Regions from separate parts of the Halomonas sp. Ps84H-12 genome, predicted to be linked through region 1. Evidence: predicted binding sites of a transcription regulator. Region 1 holds the regulator's gene; the other holds the start of a gene.
The links. Region 1 encodes FliA, which starts transcription of late flagellar genes. Its sites were predicted from a motif close to CTAAAGTTNNNNNNNNNNCNGCCGATA; they were not measured.
Positions count from the first base shown of each region.

Region 2: the regulator FliA is predicted to act here: its motif matches at 4,771-4,797, upstream of NH344_RS03085 (flagellin).

Region 1 is NZ_JAMXSJ010000006.1:86,322-101,071, forward strand. Features, by position in the region: gene uvrA (excinuclease ABC subunit UvrA) at 1-1,626, shown strand, start outside; partial or broken gene NH344_RS04675 (helix-turn-helix domain-containing protein) at 1,659-1,886, shown strand; gene NH344_RS04680 (hypothetical protein) at 1,896-2,651, opposite strand; gene NH344_RS04685 (adenosylcobalamin-dependent ribonucleoside-diphosphate reductase) at 2,710-4,821, opposite strand; gene NH344_RS04690 (hypothetical protein) at 5,015-5,605, shown strand; gene NH344_RS04695 (OmpA family protein) at 5,749-6,420, opposite strand; gene NH344_RS04700 (MotA/TolQ/ExbB proton channel family protein) at 6,425-7,240, opposite strand; gene NH344_RS04705 (RNA polymerase sigma factor FliA) at 7,280-7,981, opposite strand; gene NH344_RS04710 (flagellar protein FlhE) at 8,008-8,358, opposite strand; gene NH344_RS04715 (hypothetical protein) at 8,530-9,129, opposite strand; gene flhF (flagellar biosynthesis protein FlhF) at 9,126-11,315, opposite strand; gene flhA (flagellar biosynthesis protein FlhA) at 11,368-13,449, opposite strand; gene flhB (flagellar biosynthesis protein FlhB) at 13,446-14,612, opposite strand; gene cheZ (protein phosphatase CheZ) at 14,746-14,750, opposite strand, start outside.
Region 2 is NZ_JAMXSJ010000004.1:84,857-99,606, forward strand. Features, by position in the region: gene NH344_RS03060 (IclR family transcriptional regulator C-terminal domain-containing protein) at 1-220, shown strand, start outside; gene NH344_RS03065 (YqaA family protein) at 240-671, shown strand; gene ybiO (mechanosensitive channel protein) at 882-3,245, shown strand; gene NH344_RS03075 (SDR family oxidoreductase) at 3,301-4,059, opposite strand; gene folK (2-amino-4-hydroxy-6-hydroxymethyldihydropteridine diphosphokinase) at 4,292-4,732, shown strand; gene NH344_RS03085 (flagellin) at 4,845-5,666, shown strand; gene NH344_RS03090 (BCCT family transporter) at 5,687-7,240, opposite strand; gene NH344_RS03095 (ABC transporter substrate-binding protein) at 7,614-8,666, shown strand; gene NH344_RS03100 (ABC transporter ATP-binding protein) at 8,666-9,448, shown strand; gene NH344_RS03105 (ABC transporter permease) at 9,489-10,250, shown strand; gene NH344_RS03110 (outer membrane protein OmpK) at 10,336-11,082, shown strand; gene NH344_RS03115 (DUF481 domain-containing protein) at 11,109-11,846, opposite strand; gene NH344_RS03120 (sensor histidine kinase) at 11,984-13,675, shown strand; gene NH344_RS03125 (response regulator) at 13,721-14,452, shown strand; gene NH344_RS03130 (tripartite tricarboxylate transporter substrate binding protein) at 14,697-14,750, shown strand, end outside.

The DNA.
Region 1 (14,750 bases):
GGCGGCTCGCGGCTGCGCAAAGAGTCGCGCCATGTGTACGTGGATGACCACAACATTGCGGATATCGTTCACCTGCCGATTGGCGACGCGTGGCGCTACTTTGCCGAGCTGGCCCTGCCGGGGCGTAAAGGCGAAATTGCCGACAAGATCGTCAACGAGATTCACGCGCGCCTAGAGTTCCTGGTCAACGTGGGCCTGGACTACCTGAACCTAGAGCGCAGCGCCGACACCCTCTCCGGCGGCGAAGCCCAGCGTATCCGTCTGGCTAGCCAAATCGGCGCGGGGCTGGTGGGCGTCATGTACATTCTGGACGAGCCCTCTATCGGCCTGCATCAGCGGGACAATGACCGCCTGTTGAAAACCCTGGAGCGACTGCGCGACCTGGGCAATACCGTGATTGTGGTCGAACACGACGAAGACGCCATTCGCGCGGCAGACCATGTGCTGGATATCGGCCCCGGTGCTGGTGTGCATGGCGGTGAAATCGTCGCCCAAGGCACGCCCCAGCAAGTGATGGATAACCCCAACTCGCTCACCGGTCAGTATCTTTCCGGCACTCGTGAAATCGCCGTGCCGCCCTACCGTATTCCCAGCAATCCGGAAAAGCAGTTGGTCGTGCGCGGCGCGACAGGCAATAACCTGCAAAACGTCACGCTGAGCCTGCCTTTGGGGCTGTTTATTGCCGTGACGGGGGTTTCTGGCTCGGGTAAATCAACGCTGATTAACGGCACGCTGATGCCCATTGCCGCCCGTGAGCTTAACCGCGCCACCACCTTGACCCCAGCGCCCTATGAGAAGGTTGAAGGGCTTGATCAGCTCGATAAAGTGATCGATATCGACCAGAGCCCCATTGGCCGTACGCCGCGCTCTAACCCTGCGACGTACACCGGTATTTTCACGCCCATTCGCGAGCTATTTGCGGGTACCCAAGAGGCGCGCTCACGGGGCTATAAGCCGGGCCGCTTCAGCTTTAACGTTAAGGGCGGGCGCTGTGAAGCGTGTCAGGGCGAGGGCATGATCAAGGTAGAGATGCACTTCCTGCCGGATATCTACGTACCCTGCGATGTATGTAAAGGTAAGCGTTACAACCGCGAAACGCTGGATATTCACTATAAAGGCAAGACCATCCACGAAGTGCTGGAAATGACCGTGGAAGACGCGCTGGCATTCTTCAGCCCGGTGCCCGCCATTGCCCGCCGCCTGCAAACGCTAATGGACGTAGGGCTCTCGTATATTCGCTTAGGGCAAAGCGCCACCACGTTATCCGGCGGTGAAGCACAGCGTGTCAAACTGGCCCGAGAGCTAGCTAAGCGCGACACCGGCAAAACGCTCTACATTTTGGATGAACCTACCACAGGCCTACATTTTGAAGATATTCGCCAGCTGCTGACCGTACTCCACCGACTGCGCGATCACGGCAATACGATTGTCGTGATTGAGCACAACTTGGATGTGATCAAAACCGCCGACTGGCTCATTGATCTTGGACCGGAAGGTGGCTCTGGCGGCGGGCAAATTATTGCTGAGGGCACGCCCGAGCAGATTGCCAAGCAGAGCGTTTCGCATACCGGGCGCTTCCTGGCGCCACTACTGGAGCGGGCCAAACGCGCATCATCCACTTCCTAGCGCTTAGCTACCCGGTGCCCGAAGCCAATCACGATATTAGTGGCCAATTCCGCCTGCCGCTCTCCCAGGAGCAGCTGGCGGACATTCTAGGCTTAAGTCCAGTACACGTGATCCGTACTTTTAGTGCGCTCAGCGAAGATGGGCTGGTGTTTCGCGACCGCCATCATGTCTCAATCCCCAACCTTGAAGCGCTGGCCACGGAAGGGGAATTTGATGACTGCTACCTTACCGATAATATCAGGCCGTTATTTGACGAGTGATGCCAGCGGCTAGCCGCACTTTGACCAGCCGCACCCGGCATAACAGGTTGGGCAGCCATCCATCATGATCAAATCACCCCGACACTCAGGGCACGTGCCTACCGTAGCGGGGCCACCGCTTGCTTCACCAGAAGACGATGCGCCGGCAGAGTCTTCAGCCGCCGGGGGCTCCTCCGGCTGCCAGGCATGTCCATGCTGCATGCGGTGCGCATAGCGTGCAACCAGCGTCTCCACCGGCACTTGGTGGCCGTCCTGATCCAGAAAGCCACGCCGATAGAGAATCTGCTGAATCGACCAAGCAATCGCCGCCACTTCAGAATCGTGAAACATGGGCTTATTCCAGCGATTCATGCCACAGCGCACCAAGCCTTTGTCCCAGGCGACTTTGCGCAGGTCTGCCACGGCTTGAGTGACATAGCCCCCACGCGCTGCAAGCGACAGGCTGCGCATGGTCGCAGTAATCCACTGGTGCTCGCTGGAGAGCTGGCCCGAGGGAAAGAAGAACTCCACCGGACGCTCAATCACCACACGCTGGCCGCCAATCACGCCTTCCACTGGCATAAACGAGACCAGCAAGTAGACCTTCTTGCGCCCTTCAGCCCCCACATAAGAGATTTTTTCAGACACTGCTTCCAGTGTGCCTTCCGGGCGCGATGGAATGCGGACCGTTAATGGGTCTTCATCTGGTAGCTCCGGTGCAGGCGCGGGCTGCCCTTGTTGCTTAATACGGTAACCGACAATTTTCGACGTAATTTCAACCGCCATAACGTTCTCCCCAGTTCTTTAGACAGCTCATCAAGCTAAGCCTTGCTTGCGCTTACGATTACCATTTGCCGTAGGTGCCCTCTTTCAAGGCATCAAACAGGTTAGCGGCGTTATGCTCTTCACCGTCGTAAAGCACCTTCTCATCGCCGGTTAGCTCAAGGGTTTCACCATTTTCCAGCTCAAACACATAGGTGGTGTTTTTCAGGTCATCCTCACGCACCAACACGCCTTGGAAGGCTTCCGGGTTAAAGCGGAAGGTAGTGCAACCTTTCAAACGGCTCTCGTAGGCCTGCAGATAGAGGTCTTGGAACTGCTCAAAGGGGAACTCGGTGGGTACATTGACCGTTTTGGAAATCGCCGAGTCCACCCACTGCTGAGCTGCCGCTTGAACGGCGACGTGCTGCTCGGGAGTGACCGCGTCAGCGGTAATAAAGTAATCCGGCAGATCGCTCTCTACCGCATCGGCAGCGATAAAGTGGCGGTAGGCCGCTAGTTCAAACGACACCACCTCCACCTGCTCCTTGGTCTTTTTACCGGACTGGATGATGTTGCGGAAATAGCGATGGGAGAACGACGGCTCAATGCCATTGGAAGCGTTGTTGCCCATGGAGAGCGAGATAGTGCCTGTGGGGGCAATCGAACTATGGTGAGTAAAGCGAGCACCGTGCTCGGCGAGCTGCGCTACCAGCTCCGGCTCAAGCTCGGCCACTTTGGCCATGTATTGGCTATAGCGGGCGTGCAGAATCCGCCCCGGCACCTTGTCACCTACCTCGTAGCCGTCGCTGGCGAGCTGAGGGCGCTCGCGCATCATCTTGGGCGTAATGGTGTGCTCCTCTTCAAGCACTGGCGCCATGCCCCTCTCTTTAGAAAGCTCCAGCGCCTGCTTCCACCCTTCCAACGCCAAATGACGACTGACCTCTTCAGTGAACGTCAGCGACGCCTGAGAGCCGTAGGGAATTTTCAGCATGGTCAGGGTCGAACCAAGACCTAAAAAGCCCATGCCGTGGCGGCGTTTGGCTTCAATTTCGCGCTGTTGCTGGGGGAGCGGCAGGCCAGCAATTTCCACCACGTTGTCGAGCATACGGGTGAAAATCGCCACGACTTTACGGTAGCGCTCCCAATCAAACCGCGGCTCGGCGCTAAACGGCTCGATCACAAACTTGGTCAGGTTGACCGAGCCCAGCAGGCAAGCGCCCTCTGGCGGTAGTGGCTGCTCGCCGCAGGGGTTAGTGGCGCGGATATCTTCGCAGAACCAGTTGTTGTTCATGCGGTTGACTTGATCGATCAGGATAAAGCCCGGCTCGGCGTAGTCGTAGGTGGAGGACATAATCGTGTCCCACAACTCGCGAGCTTTAATCACCTCGACAACACGGCAGGCCACGCGCCCTTCGGCATCCACCGTGTAGCCCTCTTCCACCACCGGCCAGTCGCGGTAAATCACCTCTTCGACGCTCACATCCTCTTTCTCACCAGGATGCAGCGGGAAGGCCAGCGGCCAATCAGCGTTGTGCTTCACCGCTTCCATAAACTCATCGGTGATGAGTAGGCTCAGGTTAAATTGACGCAGCCGCCCTGCTTCGCGCTTGGCTTGAATAAACTCGCGCACGTCCGGGTGCCCCACATCAAAGGTACCCATCTGCGCGCCGCGACGGCCTCCGGCAGACGCCACGGTGAAGCACATCTTGTCGTAGATATCCATAAACGCCAGCGGGCCATTGGTGCCTGCTCCTGCGCCAAACACAAAGGCACCTTTATGGCGCAGGGTTGAGAAGTCGTAGCCAATACCGGCGCCCGACTTCAATGTCATACCCGCATCGACCACAGAGTCGAGGATATCGCGCATAGAGTCACGAATAGTGCGAGAAACGGTGCAATTAATCAGACTGACGGCGGGCTTGTAGGCTTCGGCTCCCGCATTAGAGAGAATTCGCCCAGCGGGAATAGCACCATTTTCCAGCGCCCAGCGAAATTTGGGTAGCCACTCATCGGCCTTTTCACCCTCTACGGCGGCTAGGGCGCGAGCCACGCGCTCAAAGGTCGCTGCGACATCTTGATCCACCGGTTGGCCATGACGATCTTTTAACCGATATTTGGCATCCCAGATTTCCCTAGATGGAGCCTGCATAGGGACTTCACTGGATGTCTTCATCGCCTTGGCTGCGGTACTCATGTTCACGAAACTCCTTCACGATGGGTAGCGATAGCGCTAAAAAACGGGCCGATTATACGTGGCATCGTAGGGGAGTATAGCCCCGACTTTCTACTATATGGGCCGTTTTTTGACGTTAACAGCACTAGATATAGAAAAATCAGCACCTTACCCTTTTGCTTATTCCCAACACGCTATAGGCTTAAGGTTTTCGATGACGATACGACCTATGAACTTCCTGAAAACATCAACTTTCGCCGTCACCGCCATGCTGCTTGTCACAGCTCCCCTTTCATTGGCCGCTACATTTAATGTGGAATCAGTGGCTACCCATGGGCACTGGCAATCCATGGCGCTGACCCTAGGAGAAGAGCGCCACTTTCGTGCTGTGGAGACCCACAGCTACTCCGATGCCACGCTAAGCATAAATGCTACTCAAGGAGTCTGTGATTTACCGTGGCTGGAGATGCGCGTCACCCTAGCGCAGCAGCAGGGAGAGAGCCGCGCGGTGAATCTGGTACCCACTCGGCTGCGGATTGGTGACAACCCGATTGTCGATACCATGGCGGAGTTTATTACCGAGCGGGGCGATGACGGCTTTTATGCCCATTTTTATTTGAGCGATATGGAGACGCTGATCGCTGAGATGCAGTCGGGCGAGCAGCTGTTTTTAGGATTTGACCAGGGAGAGCAGGAACCGTGGTACATGACCTTTAGTTTGGAAGGTGCTGGCAACGCCATTCAACGCATGCAGTCGCTGTGTAGCGGCGCCTCTCTCACAGAGGCACCTGCTCCTCCGGGTTAAGCGCACGCTCTTCCGCAACCTCTACTCGATTACGGCCGCTGTGCTTGGCTTGATACATAGCGGCATCGGCCCGGGCCATCAGCGTTTTACAGCTGTCAGTAGCGAATGATGCTTCGACACGAAGATAGCCTCGAGATATCTCTTTACCCCTTGACCTGTTGCTTCAGCAACAGCTCAACGCGTCGGTTGGCAGCTCGCCCTTCCGCAGTAGCATTACTTTCCATGGGTTGGGTGTCGGCATAGCCGACGGCCCGCATACGTGAAATGGCAATACCTTGCCGCTCTAACTGGCGTACCACTGCGATGGCTCGTCCCACTGAGAGCTCCCAGTTAGACGGAAACCGAGCGGTCGCGATCGGCACGTTATCGGTGTGGCCTTCAACAGAAATTTGACCTTCAAAGGACTGCAGCACCGAGGAGAGCCGTTCTAACACAGCTTGCCCCTGGGGCGTTAGCACATCATTGCCACTGGGGAATAAAAGGCTATCGTCAATACGTAGCGTAACGCCCTCTTGCCCCTGGGAGACACTCACTCCAGGGATATCAAGCCCTGCCATTTGGGGATGTAAGCCATCGTGGCGGGGAAGTATTCCTGTGGCTAGGCTAGCCAATGGCAGTGACGTAACGGCATTCGAGGGATCCATGATACTGCTTTCACTCCCTTCGCCACCGCCGGATGGCGTAAGCGCCAACAGCAGTACAAACAGGGTAATCAGCAGCGTCAATACATCCAGGTAACTGGTCAGCCAGCTCTCGTCACTCTCCCCCACTTCGGCGGGAAGCTCCAAAGCATGCCGTGAGTCGCGGTCGAGCATGGCGCTACCCTTTTAATGCGGAACCCATATCGGGCCGAGGCTTAACGTTCGAGTCACGAATTTCGTCGTGGTAATTCGCTACGAAGGAGTTAAGCGTCTCTTCAATAAACGATGGCAGACGGCGCTTGGTAATTAGCGAAATGCCTTCCAGCACCATGTTCATAGTGATAAGGCGCTCTTCCGTACGCCGCTCTAGCTTCACGGCAATCGGTTTAAACACCAAATTGGCCAACAGGATGCCATAGAAAGTAGTCAACAGCGCCACTGCCATCCGGGGCCCAATTACTTCCAGGTCACCCGCATCCATCACTTCGAGCATGTTGACCAAGCCTACCAAAGTACCAATCATGCCAAAGGCCGGTGCATAGGTGGCCATGGTGCGGAAAATTTGGGCTTCAGCATGCTCGCGGGCTTTCAGCCGCGCAATACGCCAGCGCAGCATGTCGAAGATTTCATCCTCTTTTGTATTCGCAATGACCAGTTGAATACCGGTGCGCAAAAACGGATTACGGGTATGTTCCAGTTCTTTCTCAACCGCTCTAACATCCCCCTTAAACCAAAGGCGCGACATGGAAACCAACTCATTGATGTCATCTCGCACATAGGTGTTTTCACGGCGGAAAACTAAACCAACCAGACGCACCACACGCAGCACTTCTTTCAGCGGATAGCTGATAAACGTGGCCGCCAGCGTGCCAGTGACCACAATGGCAAGCCCCGGTAAGTTAATAAAGCTCTCGGGAGACTCTGCGGTAAAAAATAAAACGCTTACCAACAACAGCATGCTGGCAAATATACCGATCAGCGTAGATGGATTCATCAACGGCTCCTCGCCGGTTATGGTTAGTGAGTGAGAGGATTAATTAGTCTCATGTAGGCGAGCACGCAGCCGACTCACCGCCTGGCTGTGAAGCTGTGAAACCCGTGATTCGGTGACACCGAGCACAGCGCCCACTTCTTTTAGATTCATCTCTTCTTGGTAATACAGCGCCATTAGCAGCTTCTCGCGCTCGGGCAGTGCTTCAATGGCGTCGATCAGCGTTTGCCGCTGCTGTTCATCCAATAATTGTTCAAACGGCTGTCGGTGAGTGTCGTCCCCCGCAGGCTCGCCGCCATCCGCAATGAGCTCTTCGAACGGCAATAATTTCCCGCTATTGGTATCGTTGAGCAGTTGCTGGTAATCACTTAGCGGCATCTCCAGTTCACGGGCAATCTCCCCCTCTTCCGGGGGGCGCCCCAGCTGCTGCTCTAAACGACGCACAGCATCATCTACCGCCCGTGCCGAGCGGCGTACGCTGCGGGGCAGCCAGTCACGAGTGCGCAGCTCGTCCATCATCGCGCCACGGATGCGCTGGCTTGCAAAGGTAGCAAATGTTGCTCCTTGGGCAGCATCAAAGCGCCCTAATGCCTCTAACAAGCCCACCATACCCGCCTGGATCAGATCATCCAGCTCAATACTCGCGGGCAACCTTACCTGCAGCGTTAAGGCCTGACGTCTCACCAGTGGCATGTATTGAGTTAACAGCTCACTCTGTTTGATCCTGCCTTGTGCTGTATACATCCTCGTGCCTCGCGGCTTAACAACCTTTACTGATAGTTCACGATCACTTGTAACCCCTGTACTCGCACAGGGCGTTGCCCTGGCTGCAGCGTAAACCGAAAGTACAGCGGTGCGCTCGCCAACATTCCCGATAGAGCGGTCGTGCTACCGCGCATGCCTGATAGTGCAACACAGCGTTCAGGATGACATAGCCAAGCGTGCACAGGCGTTCCCGGCGGTGACTCAAAGCGCCATTGAATTCGCGACAGCACAGCATTACGCAGCGAGACGCCCGCTGGCGGGGTTATCGCCTGACTGCTGCTGGTACGGTCGCTCATTGCTACCATCACACTAGGCACTTGGCTGCTCCAACTGCCGGTTGCGGCCTGCGTATTCAACGCGAAAAACCATAACCCTGCTACTAGCCCTAAACAGCCCATTTTTCTTACTGTTAACAACTTTGCAGGTTTTATCAACGCCTCAATAGCCATCTGCTTAGCGTTACTTACCCAACTCGCCAAACTCTGCATAACTCTCCCCTTGAGCGACACATGCACCCTGGCCCGCCGCTAGCGCGCCAGCAGCAGAAGCTCAATATCTAAATAACGAGCGGAAGCATTGCCCAAATTATCCAGCAACCCCCGGCGCGGCAGGTGGGGTTCATGAAGGGCTAGAAGACGCTGCGGACCACCATGCTCGCGTAATTGGCGCAACACTCGGTACATGGTGGCAAAGGCGTCAGCATCACTGTTTACCCATAGCGCCCAGCGAGTGTAACGCTCGGCTAAGTCAGTCAGCGAGGCGCTGTCAGGCATGACAATATGAATATCCCAATCCTGTGGGTCACCTGCCCATTGCCTCCCAAGGGCCGACCATTGCCCCAGCCGACCTCGCACTTTGTCCACCTGCGCTGCGCCAGCATGAGGTAAGCCTACTACCACTAACGTTTTTTTCGGTCTTGGAGGCGCCACGGTGGCAGGCTCGGCAGCAGCAGCTACCGTCGGTGCCATGGCCTCCTGGGTATACGCGGCGGCTTTCTCTTCGTTAACGGGTGCGGCAGGCACTGCCTCGTCACTTTCCATGTTATGGCCGACTTCATCAGCACCGCGCTGCTGGCGCTGTAAATCGGCCCATTTGCGCAGGCCAGCCGCCTGATCCTGGCCACTCATACCACGCCCTCACGACTGACGCTACCTAGCTGACGAATGGCATCGCGCGCCATCAGAACGTGTACTAATGCATCAAGCAGTGCCGTATCACGCCGCTTGCGCTGGGTTCCTAACAAGCGCAGCAAATCGGCTCGCAGGGCCTGAGCGTCCTCATCGTCAACGATATCTAGATGGCCAGCTACTGCAGCCGCGCCGCTGGCCATCAGCAGGCGCAGCTCGCTGCTGACATCACCCCCATCGGCCTCTTTAAGCTGCTGCCAAGCACGCTTGGTGAGCGATGCCAGTCCGTCACTCTGCAGTTGAGTGATTAAAAGCGTTAACACATCGCTGCCCAAACGTGCAGGCGTTAGCCAGTAGCGGCGCACGATTCGCTTAGTGCTTTCAGGGTCGCTTACCTCACCGACCCACGCCAATACGGGGTTACCTGATACGTCCTGCGCTTCAACATAGGCGCTGGAAAGCTGCATGCTTTGCCCGCGGAAACGGATGCCCACGCTATGGGTTAAGGTGCTTTCTTGGAACAGGGAACGCAGGGTATAGCGCTCGCCCTGGCAGTATACCCGCTGGCTCGCGGGCACCATGCTGACCCACGTCAGATGCTGAGCGTTTAGCCAAGCCAGCGCCTCAGCGTCTGGCAGGGTAGGCAGCAGATGAACCGCAACATCTCCTGCACAACGCACCAAACGTGGCTGCCAGCCCGCTAGCTGACGGTGCTGAAGGCGAGTCAGTGCCAGCCAAGCACCTTGCTCATTCAAGGCAACATCTGGCATCGACCAGTCACAACCTCGCTCGTTGCGGCGGGGCGACCAAACCACCCCTAACGCGTCACGAGTGGTGGAGGCTCCGGCTAACAGCTCATCTAGGCGCTGGTCTTGTATCACCCCCGGCAGCGCTGCGATGTCCCAGGCGGCTTCCAAGCGGTGAAAATCGACGACACGCTGACGCAAGCGGGTTAACACCGAGGAGAGCCTGCGCCCCTGCCCTAACACATCCCGCGACCAGCGTGGCAAGCTGAGTGGGGCTGTTTCAGCACGCGCGCTACTCGAAACGTTGGCCGACAGTGCTTGATCAATCAGTGCGGGTGGTGTCGCGACCACCATATCTTCTGGCACCTGCTGGCCATAGGAGCCAAACAGCACCCTCATACCGTGGCGCATGACGATGTCTAATACCGGCGCAAGCCGCCCAGCTTCGTCTTGCTTCGTGATGATACAGTCGTCTAACTCGGCACCTGCAGCTCTCGCCGCTTGGCGGTAGCGCAATACGACTTCTTCTAGCGTTTCCGGCTGACTGGCGGCGTTGAGCAACAGCACCAGACGCACGGTGGACTTCCCACCCTGTAAATGGGCGATCTGTTCAATCACCCGCTGATCCCGCTGGCTCATCCCCACGGTATCAATAATCACCCACTGCTTACCTTGTAGCCGACCAACCAATTCATCAATCGGCTGTTCAGCGTCTAGGGCATACATGGGCGTATCCAAGAGCCGTGCATAAATGCGCAGCTGCTCATGAGCGCCGATACGGAAGCTATCGGTGGTCACTAGCGCCACTGGGCGAGTGCCGTGGCGCATCACAAAGCGTGCCGCAAGCTTCGCAGTAGTGGTCGTTTTACCCACCCCAGTGGGGCCAACCAATGCGACGATGCCCGTTTGATCAAAGAAGCTCTCTTCGTGCTGCAGCACGTTAAGCCGTGCCATTAACTGCTCACGCAGCCAGTTAAGCGGCGCGTCGTTAGTAGCCTCGAGCGCGCTCAACTCATCTGGCAATGCTTCCAGCACCTCTTCGCTCAGCTCTGTACTGAAGCCAACCCGGGCCATCAACTGCCGTAGGTGCTCGTAGGCGGTGTCTGCACCGCTTTGAGTCGTTGGCAACGGCTGGCGGCGGGCCAGTAGTTCGCGCATATCTTGCATTTCCCGAAGCAGACGCTCACTCATCGCCTCTAGGGGGTCTGGTTGCTTTGGCAGTAAAAAGACAGGCGCTGGCGCGGGGCTAGCCTTCGGCTCCTCCGCTGGCGTCGTCGGCGACGGGTCGAACTGGTCAACGGCGTCATCCGCCATGGCGAGAATTTCAACGCCGCCTTCGGTGCGACGGTTGGCGACAATAAGTGCATCATCACCTAACACTTCGCGCACTTGGCGCATTACGTCGCGGCTATTTGCTCCGACAAAACGTCTAACGCTCATGTTTCACCTGTTGCCAAAACGTAAAAGGCTATTACCGCTCGAAGTGTGGCCATTAGCGACCACCCACCAGCGTGGTAACGCGCAGGGTGCGGTCGTCGGGAATTTCCGCTTGAGACATCACCACTAAGTGGCGCATGCGGCGGCGCAGGAAGCGCGACAACACGGCCCGTAGCGAGTGCTGAACCACCAGCACAGGCGCTTCACCACTGCCTTCATGTTTCTCTAACGCTTGCTGCGCTTGATTCATCAAGGTATCCGCCAGCCCTGGCTCCATCGCACCATTGCCGTTCATTGCTTGCAACAAGACTTGCTCTAACTGCGCATCCAGCCCCATCACATGCAGCGTATCTTGGCCCGCGAACCACTGCTGGGTAATGGCCCTGCCCAGCGCAATACGCACCAGAGCCGTTAGCTCGTTGGGATCTTTCTGCTGACCCGCATGCTCTGCCAAGGTGTCCAGCACGGTACGCATATCACGAATCGAGACATCCTCATCCAGTAGGTTCTGCAAAATGCGCTGCAGCACGGTGAGGGAGATGGACTTCGGCACTACTTCTTCGACCAGCGATTTTTGATCTTCGCCCAACTTGTCCAGCAGCTTTTGAACCTCCTGGCGGCCCAGCAGTTCAGGCGAGTGGCGGTGCAGCAGATGGTTAAGGTGCGTGGCGATGACCGTACTGGCATCCACGACCGTGTACCCGTATACCTGAGCATGCTCCCGTTGGTTAGCGTCAATCCATACTGCTGGCAAGCCAAAGGCAGGGTCTTGGGTCGGTGTACCCTGAAGCTCCCCCGAGACCTGACCAGGATCAATGGCTAGCCATTTACCGGCCTGCGCCTCAGCGCGGCCAATTTCCGCTCCCTTCATGGAGAGCACATAGGTATTGGGTGGTAGTTCTAAGTTATCGCGAATGTGCACCACGGGCGGCAGGAAGCCCACTTCCTGGGCAAACTTCTTGCGTACGCTTTTAATACGGTCCAGCAGTTCACCCTTCTGCCGGGAATCCACCAAGGGGATCAAGCGATGCCCCACCTCTAAACCAAGCATGTCTACCAGCTGAACATCTTCCCAGCTGGCTTCAGGTGTTTCCTGGATGGGCGGTGGTGCTGCAGAGATCTCTTCCTTAACCAAGGTCTGCTCTTTTCTACGCATTAGATACCAGGCTAGGCCGCCCAGCAGCGCCGTGAAAATAAGGAAAACGAGGTTGGGCATACCGGGAACAAGGCCTAGCAGGCCCATTACCATGGCTGCCAGAATCATCACCTGGGGGTTTACAAACAGCTGGCTGATCATCTGCTGACCAACGTCCTGCTCGGTATTTACCCGTGACACGGTCACGCCCGCCGCCGTGGAGATCACCAGCGCTGGAATCTGGGCGACGAGGCCATCACCAATCGTTAGCAGCGTATACGTGCGGGCGGCATCGGCAAACCCCAGGTCGTGTTGCATCATACCAATCAGTAGGCCGCCGATAATATTAACCACCATGATAACCAGGCCTGCCACGGCATCACCGCGGACGAATTTACTGGCACCGTCCATTGAGCCATAAAAATCCGCTTCCTGGGCAACCTCGGCACGGCGCTTTTTCGCTTCGTCCTCACCAATCAGGCCAGCGTTCAGGTCGGCATCAATCGCCATCTGCTTGCCGGGCATAGCGTCAAGCACGAAGCGGGCCCCTACCTCGGCAATACGCCCAGCCCCCTTGGTGATTACCATAAAGTTGATAATCACCAGGATGAGGAACACGACCAAGCCTACCGCGAAATTACCGCCTACCAGGAAGGTGCCGAAGGCCTCAATGACCTTGCCCGCCGCATCGCCGCCTTCGTGGCCTTCCATCAATACCACACGGGTCGAGGCGACGTTCAGCGAAAGACGCAGCAACGTGGTAAACAGCAGCACGGCCGGAAACGCGGCAAAGTCCAGCGGCTTCTCGGCGAACATGCTGACCAACAACACCATAATCGATAGCGCAATATTGAAAGTGAACAGCAGATCCAGCGCGAACGGCGGAAGGGGCAGAATCATCATGCCCAGAATCATTAAAATCAGCAGCGGACCGGCGAGCAGCTTCATGCTCACATCGTTCATCCAGTTACGCTGATTGATCAACTGGCTTAAGCCTTTCATGGTTGCGCCTCATTGCCATCGGCACGACGGCCGGGACTATCCATTTCCGGGGGTACCGGTAAATTATCGGGTGTGGGGGGCACCTCGCCTCCTTGTTGTGCAACATGTTTCAGGCGGTAGGCCCAGGCCATCACTTCGGCCACGGCAGTGTACAGTTCGGCGGGCACTTCAGCTTCTAAGTCGACATGATGATACAGGGCGCGCGCCAGAGGTGCTGCCTCCAAGCGCGGAACACCTGCTTCCTCGCCAATCTCACGGATTCGAGCGGCAACAGCATCGGCCCCTTTGGCCACCAACCGAGGAGCCCCCATACGCCCCTCCTGGTAAACCAGCGCCACTGCATAGTGGGTTGGGTTGGTAATAATGACATCAGCTTCAGGTACTTTGCTCATCATGCGCCCGCGGGCCATGGCCTGCTGCTGCTGGCGAATACGGCCCTTCACATGGGGGTCGCCCTCAGAGTCTTTATGCTCTTGCTTCACCTCTTCTTTGGTCATACGCAGCTGTTTGGCGTTATTCCACAGCTGAAATGGGACATCAATGAGAATAACCACGATCAGTGACAGGACGATGAGGCCCGCCACCAGCGCTGCCATATTCAGCGCACTGACCAGTCCCTGCTGCACGGGCTGGTCCATTAGCCCCATAAATTTGCCAATATTAAAATATAAAAAGCCAGCTGCCACACCGCCCACCAAGATGGACTTAGCAATCGCCTTAGCCAGCTCAGCAAGGGCCTGAACAGAAAATATCCTTTTTAACCCTTTCACTGGGTTTAATTTTGAAAATTTAGGCTGCAACGATTTTGAAGAGATTAACCAGCCACCTAGCAGTGCCGGTGCAACCAGTGCAATCACCGTGAGCAGTAAAAATAAGGGAAGCATAGCGATGAGGGTTCGCTGGCCAAGATCCAGCGCATTCACCAACATAGGCGTGCTTTCCATGGCATGGCGGCGCTCAAATAAAAACGCCTGCTCCATCACCATCCCAAGCTGGTCATAGAGCATTTGCCCCATACCCCACAACCCCATCACCCCACCCAGCAGCATCATGAAGGTAGTTAGTTCGCGGGATCGAGGCACCTGACCCTCTTTGCGGGCTTTATCTAATCGCCTGGGCGTGGCCTCTTCGGTTTTTTCCTGATCGCTGTCGTTATCTGCCATGCTGTTATCCGGCTGACGAGTGGCCAGTTGACCAAAATAAGGCATACCATAAACTCAGCCGCCCTAAAGGACGGCTGAACAGTCTACCTATTTTGCCAGATGTAGCGGCTTACAATGAGCTAATAACCCAGCATTAAA
Region 2 (14,750 bases), on a different contig from region 1:
TCGCGCCCAAGGCTTTGCCTGCGACCGGGAAGAGCATGCGATTGGCCTGCACTGCGTGGCGGCCTGCATTTTCGATGAGCACGCCACGCCGTTGGCGGCTATTTCCGTCTCGGGCCCCATGGCGCGTATTCCCGAAGAGCGCCTGCTGGTACTGGGGGCGCTGGTGCGTCAAATAGCCGACGAAATTACCCAGCAGCTCGGTGGCCAGTTGCCCCGTTAAACGTTAGAGGGCGCGTATCGTGTTCAGCCTGTTTTGGGTGGCGCTAGCCAGCGCCACCCTGCTGCCTGGTGGCTCGGAAGTGTGGCTGGCGCGGCTATGGTGTGTTGGTGAGCCAGCGCTGGTGCTGTGGGTTGTGGCGACGGCTGGCAACACGCTGGGCAGTTTGATCAACGTGGCTCTTGGTCGCTACGCTCGCCAATTTCAACATCGCCGCTGGTTTCCTGCATCTCCCCAAGGACTTGCCCGTGCCGAGCGCTGGTATCACCGCTTTGGCGAGGCGAGCCTATTACTCTCCTGGTTACCTGTGATTGGCGACCCGCTCACCGTGCTGGCTGGGGTGATGCGCCTTGCCTGGTGGCGGGCGCTGCTCTGGATTGTGCTAGCAAAAGGTGCCCGCTATGGGCTGCTGATTGCGCTGGCCCATCAATGGTTGGCGCCTTACTGCCAATAAACGGCAATTACCTTCACTCGGTTTCATTGGTGCTCCAAAAGCAGGCGCGTTAACGTCTCTTACATTGAGTCATGTTACGCTAGTTACTTTGGATCGAGCGTTATACAAAGCTTGCATTTCCATTGGATGCACTATCCTGTGTTTAACATTCTTAGGTTGAATTTTAACGAGGGCAGGATGGCAAATACTCACCCAAAAGGAGGTTATGGTGTGACGTCACTACGTTTACTCCCCTGGCTCAGCGTCTGGATGCTGGCGCTGTTCGCCATGCTGGCCGGGCCAGCCATGGCGCAAACCACGTTAAGCGCCGAGAGCGATGCGTCCGTCGCTGAAGAGCAGCCCTCTTATGCGGCGCTGGCGGATCTGCTGGAAGACGAGCAGGCCCGCCAGGAGCTCATTGAACTGCTGCGTAATCAAGCGTCTGAGTTGCCTGCTGGCGTTGCGGCCGAGCTGTCGCCGGAAGCCGCTGCCGCGGGGGGCAACGTAGCGCCCGAGGACGTCTCACTACCCCGCCAGTTGGCAGAGTTAACCAGCCGTGTAGTAGGTGATGTGGGCGGTCAGATCGAGCAGGCTGTGGCGATCGTCGGCAATATATTCACCGGCCAAGGCGCGGGCAGCAGCTTCGATATGGCGGCCTTCATGAACGCAGCCATCAATCTGGGCATCGTGATCGTGGCGACCTTCGCCATTTTTATGGTGTTCCGCCGGTTGGCAAAATCATTGTTCACCAAAATCAGCGGCTGGTCACAGCAGGGCACGGGACTGACGCCGGTGCTACGTTTAGTGCTGTGTGTCGCGATCGCCGCGGTCGTCGATATTCTTTTGATCGCCCTGGCGTACGTTGGCGGTAACTTGGTGGCCACCTTTGCCGTGGGGGAGACCGGTGAACTCTCTACCCGCGCGTCGCTGTTTTTAAATGCCTTCTTGATCATCGAGCTGCTCAAAGCCGGTGTGCGAATGCTGTTCTCCTCGCGTTACGAGGGTCTTCGCTTATTACCGATTTCAGCTCAAGAAGCCTCGTATTGGAACCGCTGGCTGGCGCGCCTGATTGGCATGGTGGGATACGGCCTGATGGTCGTCGTACCGCTGGTCAACTTCTATGTGGCCGCCACCCTGGGACAAGCGGTCGGCACGCTGATTATGCTGCTGGCGTTTATTTATGCGGTGGGCGTGGTGCTCAAAAACCGCGTGCGGCTGCGCGATAATCTAAATCAAATGAGCGCGCGCTCGACGCTGACGGCGAGCCGTGTATCGCTGCAGCTGTTTGCCCGCACGTGGCACCTGTTCGCGCTGATCTATTTCTTAATGGTGTTTGTACTGACGCTTACCCGTCCGGGTGATGCGCTGCCCTTTGTCCTCTTTGCGACGTTGAAGACGCTCGGCGCCGTGGTCGTGGGCCTGCTGCTGTCTGCGTTCCTGACACAGACCATTGGTCGTCGTATTCAACTCTCCGATGACCTGCGCCGTAAGCTGCCGCTGCTGGAAGTCCGGTTGAACAGCTACGTACCCAACGCGCTGCGCGTGCTGCGCACGGTGATCGTCGTTGCGGTGATCATGGTGGTGCTGGATGCTTGGGGCGCCTTTGACCTGGCCGGCTGGTACGCCTCCGAGCGCGGTGCCAATCTGGTGGGTAACCTGATCAGCGTAGCAGTGATCCTGATTGTGTCGCTGGGCATATGGCTGGGCTTGGCAAGCCTGATCGAGCACAAGCTCAATCCGGAAACCGGTCACGGCGAACCCTCTGCCCGTGCCAAAACGCTGCTGAGTCTGTTCCGTAATGCGCTGGCCATTGCCATGGTGACCATCACCGGCATGATCGTGCTCTCGGAAATCGGCATCAATATTGGGCCGCTAATTGCTGGTGCCGGTGTGCTGGGTCTGGCGATTGGTTTTGGTGCCCAGAAGCTGGTGCAGGATGTGATCACCGGGGTGTTCATTCAGGTAGAGAACGCCATGAACACCGGCGACGTGGTGACCGTGGGCGGCGTGACCGGCACGGCCGAGCGTTTGAGTATCCGCTCGGTGGGCATTCGTGACCTGTCCGGTACCTACCATATCGTGCCGTTCTCCAGTGTGGATACCGTCTCCAACTACATGCGTGAGTACGGCAACCATGTGGGCGAGTACGGTATTGGTTACAACGAAAGTATCGACGAGGCGATCGAGCAGCTACAGCTGGCCTTCGAAGATCTTAAAGCCAGCGAAGAGCATGGTCATAAACTATTGGCAGATATGACCGTGGCGGGTGTCACCGCGCTGGCCGACAGCTCGGTTAATATCCGTGTCGTGATCAAGACCACGCCAGGCGATCAGTGGGCTGTAGGCCGTGCCTACAACCGCCTAGTGAAACTGCGCTTTGATGCGGCGGGTATCGAGATTCCGTTCCCGCATACCACGCTCTACTTTGGCGAAACCAAAGGCGGCAAGACTCCGCCCGCCAACGTGCGCATTCTGGATGCGAAAGCGGAAAGAAAGCGCACCGAGACGGCACCGCTTGCAGAGCGTAGCGAAGCCTCGCTTGAGCATGAACCGGATCACCATAAGCCGGACCATGATGATGTGGATGAAACCTAAGCGTACGCTTAGGTAAGCCAATGAGGCCGCCTTCGGGCGGCCTCATTGCGTTGGGTCAGTCGCGCCGCTCGCCAGGGTAGTTTTCGGAGTGGCGACCCTCTAGGTTGATCGATTCGCCGCCGTCTACAAATAGCACTTGCCCGGCCACAAAGGCATTATCCAGCAAATAGTGCAAGGCTTGTACAAGGTGTGCTGGGTTGCCTTGGTGATTGACCGGAATGCCTTCGATGCGCCATTGGATATAGTCGCTGGTACGCTGGGAGGCAGGCAGCACTACCCCGGGGGCGATACCGTTAATCCGTAGGCGCGGAGCAAACTCCAGCGCTGCCATACGGGTCATCTCAGCTAGGCTTTTCTTGGAGAGCAGGTACGCCGCATACGGATATTGGTGATAGGCCACTTTGTTGTCGATGATGTTGATCACCTGACCGTGCTCTACCGCCTCGGCAAAATGGCGTGTGAGTAGCAGCGGGGTAAACATATTGACCCGAAACTGGGTCTCCAGCATGGCCATATCGGTACGGGCAATCGGCGCTGGTTCATAAGCTGAGGCGCTATTGAGCAGCACGTTCAACCCAGGAAAACGCGTTTTAGCTTGGGTGATTAATCCTTCTAGCGAATCCTCTAAAAAGTTGCAGGGCAGAATCTCGCACTCACGACCCTTGCCGCGAATTGCGTCTGCCACTTCCTCTGCTTCCCCCCGGGAGCTATTCACGTGTAACGCGATATCAAAGCCCTTATCGGCTAGCGCTTCAGCAAAATAGCGGCCCAGGCGCGTGGCGCCGCCGGTTACAAGTGCAGCAGGTGTCTCCATTGCTTTATCCCTCGCAGCAGGTAGTGTTTGTTAACTAACGTTGTCATGGTAATCAAAAAGACTCTCTGCGTGAGCGGTAGCGTTTGTCAATAACTTGTACAGAGATTGAACGGGATGATTAACCGTCTACTCTGTTGGGGCGCCGATTGATGCCTATACGCTAAAACGGTGTGGGCTAGGTCATAGGCTCACCAGCCGTTAGTCATCCAGCCTCTTATATTGGGATATAGTTATGTCATTAAGGTCGTCACCCGTAACGTCAACTCCCTCGCCCGTGTCGGCTCAACACGAGTGCGTTATCTCGCTAGGAACCAATATTGAGCCAGAGTATCACTTTGCCAAAGCCCTTGAGATTTTGAGCAGTGAGTGCGAACTGCTGGCCCGCTCCGAAGCGGTGCGCACTGCCCCGGTAGGCTTTCAGCAGCAGCCAGACTTCTTAAATGCCGCCCTGGTGGTGCGCACTACGCTTGAGCTGGGCGACTTTAAAGCCTACCTAAAAGAGGTTGAGCATCGCTTAGGCCGTGTTCGCGGGCCGATCAAATCTGGCCCCCGGACCATGGACTTAGACATTGTGGTCTGGGATGGCGAAGTGGTCGACGATGGCTACTTTCATCACGACTATGTTCGGGGGCCGGTGGACGAAGTGCTAGCCGTACTGAAGAGGCCGAACTGAAAAAATAGTAGCGACTGGGAAAGTTTTACGGGGCAGGGCTCACGTTTTCTAAAGATAGGCCGATATTCACGCTACTTCCGCACTGTTTGCGTTCACTTCCGAGGTCAAGCCCGTGATCAGCCTTGCGACTAATATCATGTCGCTACTGGTGATGAATAATCTACGCAGTAGCCAGCAAGCAATGCAGACCTCCATGGAGCGTCTGTCGTCTGGGCTGCGTATTAATAGCGCCAAGGATGATCCGGCAGGCCAGGCGATTGCTAATCGCATGGGCGCACAAATTCGCGGTATGAACCAGGCGATCCGCAATACCAACGACGGTATCTCTATGGTGCAAACCGCAGAAGGTTCGTTGGACCTGATCAACGACAGCCTTCAGCGCATCCGCGAACTCAGCGTTCAGGCGCTCAACGGCACCAATTCCTCAGAAGATCGGGCGTCTATTCAGTTAGAGATCGACCAACGGTTGGAAGAGATTGATCGCGTCGCCGAGCAGAGCAACTTTAACGGTATTAGGCTGATCGAGAGCGATAAAGCGCTTAATATTCAAGTAGGGGCCAACGCTGGGGATGTGATTGGCGTGAGCTTTTCGGCGATGGGGCGTCAGGCGCTGGGGTTGGATAATTTCAGCGTATTAGATGATGTCTCGGCCACGCCCAAACCAATGGATGTCGTCGATGAAGCCATTAAGCAGGTCGACCGCCAGCGCAGCTATTTAGGCGCGGTGCAGAACCGCTTCGAGAGCGTCATTGACGGGCTTAACACCAGCATCATTAACACCTCCGCTGCCCAGTCGCGTATTCAAGACGCCGACTACGCGCAAGAAGTCTCCAATCTTATTCGCGCCCAACTGCTTCAGCAGGTGGGTATCGCGATGCTGACCCAGGTGAACCAACAGCCGCAGATGATTCTGCGGCTGTTGGAAGGGCTGTAGTTAGAATTGGCCGATCATCGTCACTCGATGATGCCCTGTTCACGCGCCATGGCGTAAGCCGCCTGCGGGCCGTTCCACAGCGAGGGCAGCAGAATCAGCGACACCGGGATCGCGGTAATCACGATAAACTGCTGCAGCGCGCCAATTTGACCTGCACCCATATACAGCAGCACGGCCGCCATCAGGGCCATCGCAATGCCCCAGAAAGCGCGCATGCAGGGGCTGGGGGCATCGTGTCCCGCACCGACAACGGCAATCGCGTAGCTCATGGAGTCGCCGGTGGTGGCCACAAAAATCGTGGTCAGCAGCAGAATCGCCAGTGCCATCCAGGTGCCGCCGGGCAGCGCTTGAGCCACCGTGAGAGTCGCCACGTCAAACTGGAAATTGTTGAGCGCTTCGGTCAGGTCAATTACCCCGGTCAACTGATAGTAAATGCCGGAGCCGCCCAGTAGCGTAAACCATACGGTGGTGGCAATCGGGGCGAGTACGGCAACCGCCAGAATCATTTCACGAATGCTGCGGCCCCGTGAAATGCGCGCCACGAAAATCGCCATCAGCGGTGCATAGCCGATAAACCAAGCAAAGAAGAACACCGTCCACCACTGCATCCACCACGCCGGGGCGGTTTCAGAGGTCATCGTGGCCATGGTGAAAAACTCGCTGACATACGCGCCCATGCTGGAAACGTAGGTGTTCACCAAAAACAGCGTGGGGCCGAACATGATAATCACGGCGCCGATTGCCAACGCCAGCAGTACGTTGAAGCGGCTCAGCAGTTGGATGCCTTTATGTACCCCGCTCATGGAGGAGAGCACATAAATAGTGCCCAGTACGGCCAGAATTATCAGTTGCCCGGTGTAGCCTTCCGGCAGGCCAAACAGCTCATGCAGGCCAAAGCTCACCTGAGTTGCCAAAAAGCCGATGGGGCCTACCGTGCCTGCCACTAAGGCAATCACGCAGCAGGCATCCACTAAACCGCCCAGCGGGCCACGCATCAAGCGTTCACCAAAAATCGGGTAGAGCAATGTGCGCGGCTGCAGCGGTTGGCCTTTCACGTAGTGCGCATGGGCCAGCACCACGGCGGTGAGCGAGCCCAGCACCGCCCAGGCCATAAAGCCCCAGTGCATAAACGACTGCGCCAGCGCGCCGGATACCGCTTCAGCGGTGCCCGCTTCGGTATCAAAGGCGGGTGGGGTGACCACAAAGTGGTACACCGGCTCGCCCGCGGCAAAAAACACCCCACCACCGGCTAACAGCGTACATAGAATGATGGAGAGCCACTTAAAGGTGCTTATTTCTGGTGCATCGAGATTGCCGATCTTAGCTTTTGCCGCAGGCGTTAAAGCAACGCCGATGGCGATAAAAAACGTCAGCAGAAGCAGCAGCTGGAAATAGCTGCCCAGCACCAGCGCGGTCCAGGCAAAGCCTGCGCTGATAGAGTTGGCGACTAGATCAATGTCGTAAAACGAAAGCGCCAGAAACGCCACGATGAAGCCGATGCTAAGCACCAGCACGATAGGATCGCCGAGGGAAAACCGCGAAGGCCCCTCGGCGCGTTGGGCAGGTTGGTTCATGAAGAGCACCTATTTGGAATGGGAGGTTGCAGGAAAGAGCGGGAGCAGAACCTTTAGCTTAATAAACCCAAGAGGGAGCCGACTTAACGCCGCTGGCCACAGGTTTTCAAAGCAAAAAAAAGCGCCATTCAATGAATGGCGCGAGGACAGGAAACTGAGCACAGTATACCGCCGAACTAGACCAAAGTCTAACGGCTTGGTCAAAAATGTTTTCTAATGGTGCGCGGCCAGTGCGTGGCGCACCATTTTGGCGCTTTCGAGGGCGGGGAATGATCCATTTTCGGGCCTAAGTTCATGAATAAAAAGTAAAAAGCAAAAGATGGCGGTGTTTCTGCATAGCCTCTGCAATTTTGTATACAAGGTGTTCACTGCCATGCCGACTCGCTCCCGTACTGCCCGTTCCCCTTTGTTTCCGCTAGCGCTATTTGGCGCGGTGCTGATGATGCCGCTCGGCGCTGCTGCCGAGACGACCTCGATTCGCTTCCAGCTGGACTGGCGCTTCGAAGGCCCGGCAGCGCCGTTTCTGATGGCAGCCGAAAAAGGCTACTTCGCCGAAGAAGGTCTGCAGGTTCAGATCGATTCGGGAAGCGGCTCTGCAGGGGCGGTGAACCGGGTGGCCTCGGGCGCCTATGAGATGGGCTTTGGCGATCTCAACGCGCTGGTCGAATTCCTTGCGGAAAACCCGGAAGGCCCCGGCATCAAGGGCGTCTATATCGTTTATGACGGCACGCCCGCGGCGGTGTTTGCGCGCAAGGAGAGCGGCATCGAGAGCCCCGCTGACCTGGCAGGCAAGACCATCGCCGCCCCGGCCTTCGACACCGGCTATCGCGCCTGGGGCATCTTTGCCGCTGCCAATGGGCTGGAGGCCGACGCGGTGGCGTGGCAAAACGTCGACCCTGCGCTACGCGAAACCCTGCTGACCCGGGGCGATGTCGATGCCATCACCGGCTTCTACTTCACCAGCCTGCTCAACCTGGAAGAGCGCGGCATGAGCGAAGACGAGCTGACCATCATGCCGTTCCCCGACTACGGCGTCCCGCTGTACGGCAACGCGATTCTGGTCAGTGATGCCTTTGCCGATGCCAACCCCGAGGCCGTGAAGGGCTTCCTGCGCGCCTTCAACCGTGCGCTGGGAGAGACCCTGGCAGACCCCGAAGCAGCCATCGAGTACGTGCGTAACCGCGACGGCCTGATCGATGTCGAGATGGAAACGCGTCGCCTGAAGCTGGCGTTGGAGAGCGTGGTGGATACCCCCGATGCCCGTGAATATGGTGTGGGCGGTGTGGATGACGAGCGGCTGAGCCAGGCGATTCAACTGGTGGCGGATGCTTACGATCTGCCCACGTTGCCATCCCCCGATCAGGTCTTTGACTCCCGCTACCTGCCGCCGGTAGAAGAGCGCATGCTGCTGCCGGAGGCGGAGTGATGTCGGCAGCGTTCGTCCGCTTCGATGACGTCAGCCTGGCGTACGACGGCGCGGGCAACGCCATCGAAGATATCGACCTGTCGATCCACGAAGGCGAGTTCGTCGCCTTCGTGGGGCCGTCAGGGTGTGGCAAATCCACCTTTATGAAGTTATGCACGGGCCTGCACGCACCTACCCAAGGGAGTGTCAGCGTGGATGGCGCGCCGGTCACCGGACCACTGAAAATCTCCGGTATGGCGTTTCAGAATGCCAACCTGCTGCCCTGGCGTACCACGCTGGATAACGTGCTGCTGCCGCTGGAAATTGTTGAGCCCTACCGTCGGCAGTTTCGTAAGCGTCGCGAGGAGTTTGTGGGCTGGGCGCGCTCACTGCTGAAAACCGTCGGGCTCGCCGAGCATGAGAATAAATACCCTTGGCAGCTCTCCGGCGGCATGCAGCAGCGGGCGTCCATTTGCCGGGCGCTGATCCACCAGCCGCGCCTGCTGATGTTGGACGAGCCCTTTGGCGCGCTAGACGCTTTTACTCGCGAAGAGCTGTGGTGCGTACTGCGGGATTTATGGGAAGCCCAACGGTTTACCGTGGTGCTGGTAACCCACGACCTTCGTGAAGCGGCCTTCTTAGCCGATACGGTGTATGTGATGAGCCGCCGCCCAGGTCGCGTTATTGAGCGTCGCTCCATTGAGCTGCCTCGCCCCCGAGCGTTGGAGACCACCTACGAAAAACCCTTCATTGATCTGGTGCAGGAACTACGCGCCCAGATTGGCGAAGTGCGTAGCACCTGATCGATGACTCTCTGCGTCGGCACCATTAAGGCATTTTTTTATGACCGTAAATAGCAAACTGATTGAACGTCTGGCGCCCTGGATCGCGGTGGTGGTGCTGGTGATGATCTGGGAAGTCACAGTGCGGCTATTTAACGTACCGAGCTTTATCTTCCCCAGCGCCTTGGAAACCGCGCAGGCGTTGATTACCTATGCAGGCCCCATTGGTCAGCACTCTTGGCAAACCTTCTGGACCACGCTGATCGGTTTTGGGTTGGGAGTGGCGGTCGGGTTAGTGCTGGGCTTTATCATCGGCTCGTCGCGCTTTTTGTATAACGCCTGCTACCCGCTGCTGGTGGGGTTTAATGCCATTCCTAAAGTGGCCTTTGTGCCAATTCTGGTGGTCTGGTTTGGTATCGGTTCGGTACCTGCGATTCTCACTGCCTTTTTAATCTGCTTTTTTCCCATTGTCGTGAATGTGGCCACAGGGCTGGCAACCCTGGAGCCAGAAATGGAAGACGTGCTGCGAGTACTGGGTGCGCGGCGCATGGATGTGCTTTTGAAAGTAGGGCTGCCGCGTTCGCTGCCGTACTTTTTTGCCTCGTTGAAAATCGCCATCACCCTAGCGTTTGTGGGCACCGTCGTATCGGAAACCGTCGCCTCTAACCAGGGCATCGGCTACCTGATGATGAGCGCTGGTTCGCAAATGCGTATGGGGCTGGTATTCGCCGGGCTGCTGGTGATCAGCGCGATGGCCATGGTGATGTACGAACTGTTTGCCCAATTAGAAAAGCGTATGACTGCCTGGGCACACCGTAGTTGAGAAAAGAAACGCCGTAGCGGCGAAGTACCGCTGCGGTTTAACTGAATTTGCTGGCATAGCCAGTGTTGAACAATAAGGGGACCCAATGAAATATTTACCCATCGCTAGTTTAGCCGCTGCCATGTTGATATCACCGCTTGCCTCGGCTGAAAAACTATTTTCAGACTCAAGTATCTCGCTGCTATATAGCGATCAGTACCAAGCGTTTGGGCGTAATGAGCGCACCGATACCTATGTCACCTTTGAAAACGTGACGGCACACGACTGGGGCGGCACTTTTTTGTTTGTGGATCGTAACCAAGGGCGAGGTAAAGCCGATGGTGACGACGATCTGTATGGCGAATTCTCCCCAACGCTCAGCCTTGGCTGGCTAAGTGGCGTCGATTTGCAGCGGGGCGCGCTGAAAGATGTGTCGCTAGCAGGAACCTATGAATTTGGCGGCGGCACCAATGCTACCAACATTCTGACAGGCGTGAGTTTCGCCTGGGACGTGCCAGGCACAACGTACTTCAACAGCACGTTCTACTACGTCAATAACAGTGAAATCGCCGATGATCTGCAAATGACGCTCACCTGGGGTGCGCCGTTTGAGGTGGGAGCATCGCGTTTTCTGTTTGATGGCTATATCGACTACTCAACGTCGGCATCGGACCATGACGCAGAGTTTCATTTCAACCCACAGCTAAAATTAGACTTAGGGCACTACCGTGGCCGTCCAGGGGTGCTCTACGCAGGGATTGAGTACTCCTACTGGCACAATAAATATGGCCTTTCCGACAGCGTTATGGATACGGAAAGCGCGGTGAGTGCACTGGTTAAATTTCACTTCTAATCGGCGTGGGTAGCACCATGATGGTGCTACCAGCTATACAGCAGCGAGGCGCTGGTCGTGGTATCAGTGCGCTCGCTGGCATCCTCCGGGGGTTGTGAGTTGTGCTTCACTTCATAAGAGAGGCGCAGCGACAGCCTAGCGTTAAGACGGGCGGTAAGCGCCGTTAGCGAACGGCCGGTGGTGTTTGCATCGGTGTACTCTACCGACATCTCCTGGGCAATATCAGCGTAATCAGAGAGTCGGTAGCGGTAGTCCAGCGCGGTATAGGCCACGGCCAACTGCTGGTTATCTTCTTTTCGCGGGCGATCATTGCGGTAACCCGGGCCTGCTTCCAGCGAGAGCGTGTGCTGCTTATTCTCTAACAACTGCCGTCCATAGCCACCAATTACCGAAAGCTGTTGGTCGTACCCGGCAAAACGGTCCTTCTCCCAGCGGGCAAAGCCAAACAGGTAGTGCGGCCCGCTAAAGTCGTAGCGTTCACGCCCTGCGAGCAGATATTGCTCCGCGCTGGTTTCGCCATCCTTGCTGACGTTACGCACTTCGCCGCGTAGCGAATGGGTCAACTGCCCCGTTAGCCAGGTCAGGCGGGTCTTGCCGATCAGGGTTTGGCTGTCGGTGTTGCCAGAAAGATGGGTAAAACCAAGCTCCGCATCGCCGCTAAATTCGGGGGTGTCCTCTTTCGGAGGCGGCGGCGCATAGAACGGCGAGGCAGCAACGCCGGTCGCCCAAAGTGCGCTGCTAGTGAATACCAGTGAGCGTAGCAAATGTCGCACAACACTCCTCCTTGAGCTTGGGTTCAGTAAGTGGCTGCTATATAAGCAAAGTGAGGTGAAAGCGCAACGACTAACGCCGCTTGGCGCTGCGTGCCATAATGACGCGGTCGCGCACCATGAGTTCCGTTATGACTGCTCCTCGCCCCCGAACACTAGCCGAATTACAGCGCTGGCGCCGTACCCGCGCCAAGCGCCGCTGGTACAAACGCAGTTTTCGCCTGCAAGTCATGATGCTGGTGGGGCTGCTGCTGGCGGGTATGTTGCTGGCCCAGGGCACCTATTTGAACCACCGCAAAGCCGAGATCATCACCCACCAAATGGGCGAGCGGGCACTGGCTGTGGCCAAAACCGTGGCCGGGATGCCGCAGATTGTAAACGCTTTTTCCTCTCCTGACCCCTCCGCCATTATTCAGCCCCTTGCCGAACGAGTCCGCCAGGAGACTGGCGCGCGCTACGTGGTGGTGGGTAATGCCCAATCGATCCGCTACTCCCACCCTGTGCCCGAGCGTATCGGCCAGCCCATGGTGGGCGGCGATAACGACCAGGCGCTTATCTATGGCCAGTCGTATGTTTCCGAAGCCACCGGCACGCTGGGTACGGCCATGCGCGGCAAAACTCCGGTGTGGGATGAGGAGGGCAATATCATCGGGGTGGTCTCGGTGGGCTTTATGCTCGATCGCGTCGATATGGACGTGGCCCGCTACACCAGCCTCGGCTGGGCGCTGGTGGCGCTGATGATTATGCTGGGGTTCGCCGGTGCTTACTGGCTGTCGCAGCACTTGAAAAAGATCATTTTAGGGCTGGAGCCTTACGAAATCGCCCGCTTGGCGATGGAGAAAGAGGCCATCCTGCAATCGATTCACGAAGGCATTCTCGCGGTGAACCGGGATGGCCATATCACCCTGGTGAACCAGCAGGCGCGGCGCTTTTTAGAGCTGCCCGACGAGCATGTGCTGCTGGGTCAGCCGATCCGTGAGGTGGTGCCCAATTCGCGGCTGTTGGAAGTCTTGAAGCATGGCGAGCAGGAGTTTGACCAGGAGATGTGGCTGGGGGATCACCCGGTGGTGGTCAATCGCGTGCCGATTCTGCATGAAGGGGAAATAGAAGGGGCTGTGGCCACTTTTCGTAGCCGCCGAGAAATTATCGACCTCTCCCAAGCACTCACCCAAGCCAGTCGCGATGTGGATATGCTGCGCGCCCAGGCCCACGAGTTCTCCAACAAGCTCTACACCATCTCCGGCCTGTTGCAGTTGCAGCGTATCGACGAAGCATTGGCGCTGATTCACCAGGAAACCGAGCGCGCCCAGGCGCAAATGAGCTTTTTAATGCGCCACGTGGCGGATGCGGTATTGAGCGGCACGCTGCTGGGCAAACTCACCCGCGCCCGCGAGCTGGGCGTTACGTTAGAAATCGACGAGCAGAGCTCGCTCTCCTGCCCGCTGACGCCCACCGGGCAGGAGGTTATGATGAGCGTGGTGGGTAACTTACTGGATAACGCCTGCCACGCTGCGCTCAACGGCCCTCACGGCGACCAGCCCACTGTGCGGCTGTTTTTCACCGACCTGGGCGAGCAGCTACTTATTGAAGTGGAAGATAACGGTGCCGGGGTGCTCGCCGAGCATGCGGAGTCGATTTTTGCCGAAGGATTTTCCACCAAAACCGGCAAGCATCGGGGCATAGGGCTGGCCCTGGTGGCGCGGCTGTGCCGCCAGCACGGGGGCGCAGTGACGCTGGAAGAGAGCGAACTGGGCGGCGCATGCTTTATTGCCGTGCTGGACCGCTCGCTATGCGCCGAGGCCGCCACCGAGCCTGCGCCCTGATAACGACACGAATAATGACGACGCTAATGAATAAGAGGAAACGCCATGTCTGCGACGCAATACGGCATTTTGGTCGTCGAAGACGATTTTCGCATTGCCGATATCCATCGCGCCTTCATCGAGCAGAGCGAAGGGTTTTACGTGGTCGGCATGGCGCGCAACGGCAGCGAAGCCAAGGCGCTAATGGCACAGCACGCCGCCGATATTCAGCTCATTTTGCTCGATGCCTACTTGCCCGACGTGGAGGGGCTCGAACTACTCTGGGCCATCCGACGGGATCATGTTCATGTGGACATCGTCATGGTCACCGCCGCCAAAGAGGTGGAAACCATCAGCGAAGCGCTGCGTGGCGGCGTGTTCGACTACCTGATCAAACCCATCGAAGCGACCCGCATGAACCAGATGTTGACTCGCTTCCGCCGCGAGCGTGAAGTGCTGGCGAACCGTGCCGAGATGAGCCAGGACGAGTTGGATCACGTGTTGGCCCGGGTTACCCCGAGCGAACCCACACGCTCCGACAGCCGAGCGCTACCCAAGGGCATCGACCGCTTAACGCTGCGCCGGGTGGTGGATGCGCTGGCTGCCGCGCCCGACTCGCTCACCGCGATGCAGGTAGCACGCACTATGGGCGCCAGCCGCTCAACCGCGCGGCGCTATTTGGAGTTTTTAGTCGCTGAACAGGCGGTGAGCGCCGAGCTAGGGTATGGCGATGTTGGCCGCCCCGAACGGCGCTATCGGCTGCTAGGCGCCGCTAAGGGGTGGTTGGACAGTCTCTAAGTGCCTCGGCGTGAACAAAATGAACAAAACGCACAAAAAGAACAGTTTGTCGTTTATGGTCATAAGCTTGTCGTCGGGGGTAGCACTCTTCTAACGTTCACGGCGTAACCACACAAAGCTAATCATCGAGTGCTAAGCGCTGCTGGTTAGCCGTGCTTTTGGTTTGTTCGGCGCACACAACAAACCGCGCCCACCAAAACACCGTTTGAACAATAACGCCTGAACAAAAACGTGGAGAACGCCAATGACTACGCTTTCCTTGAAGCGCATCGCCGTGCTGGCCCTGCCGATGGCGGCC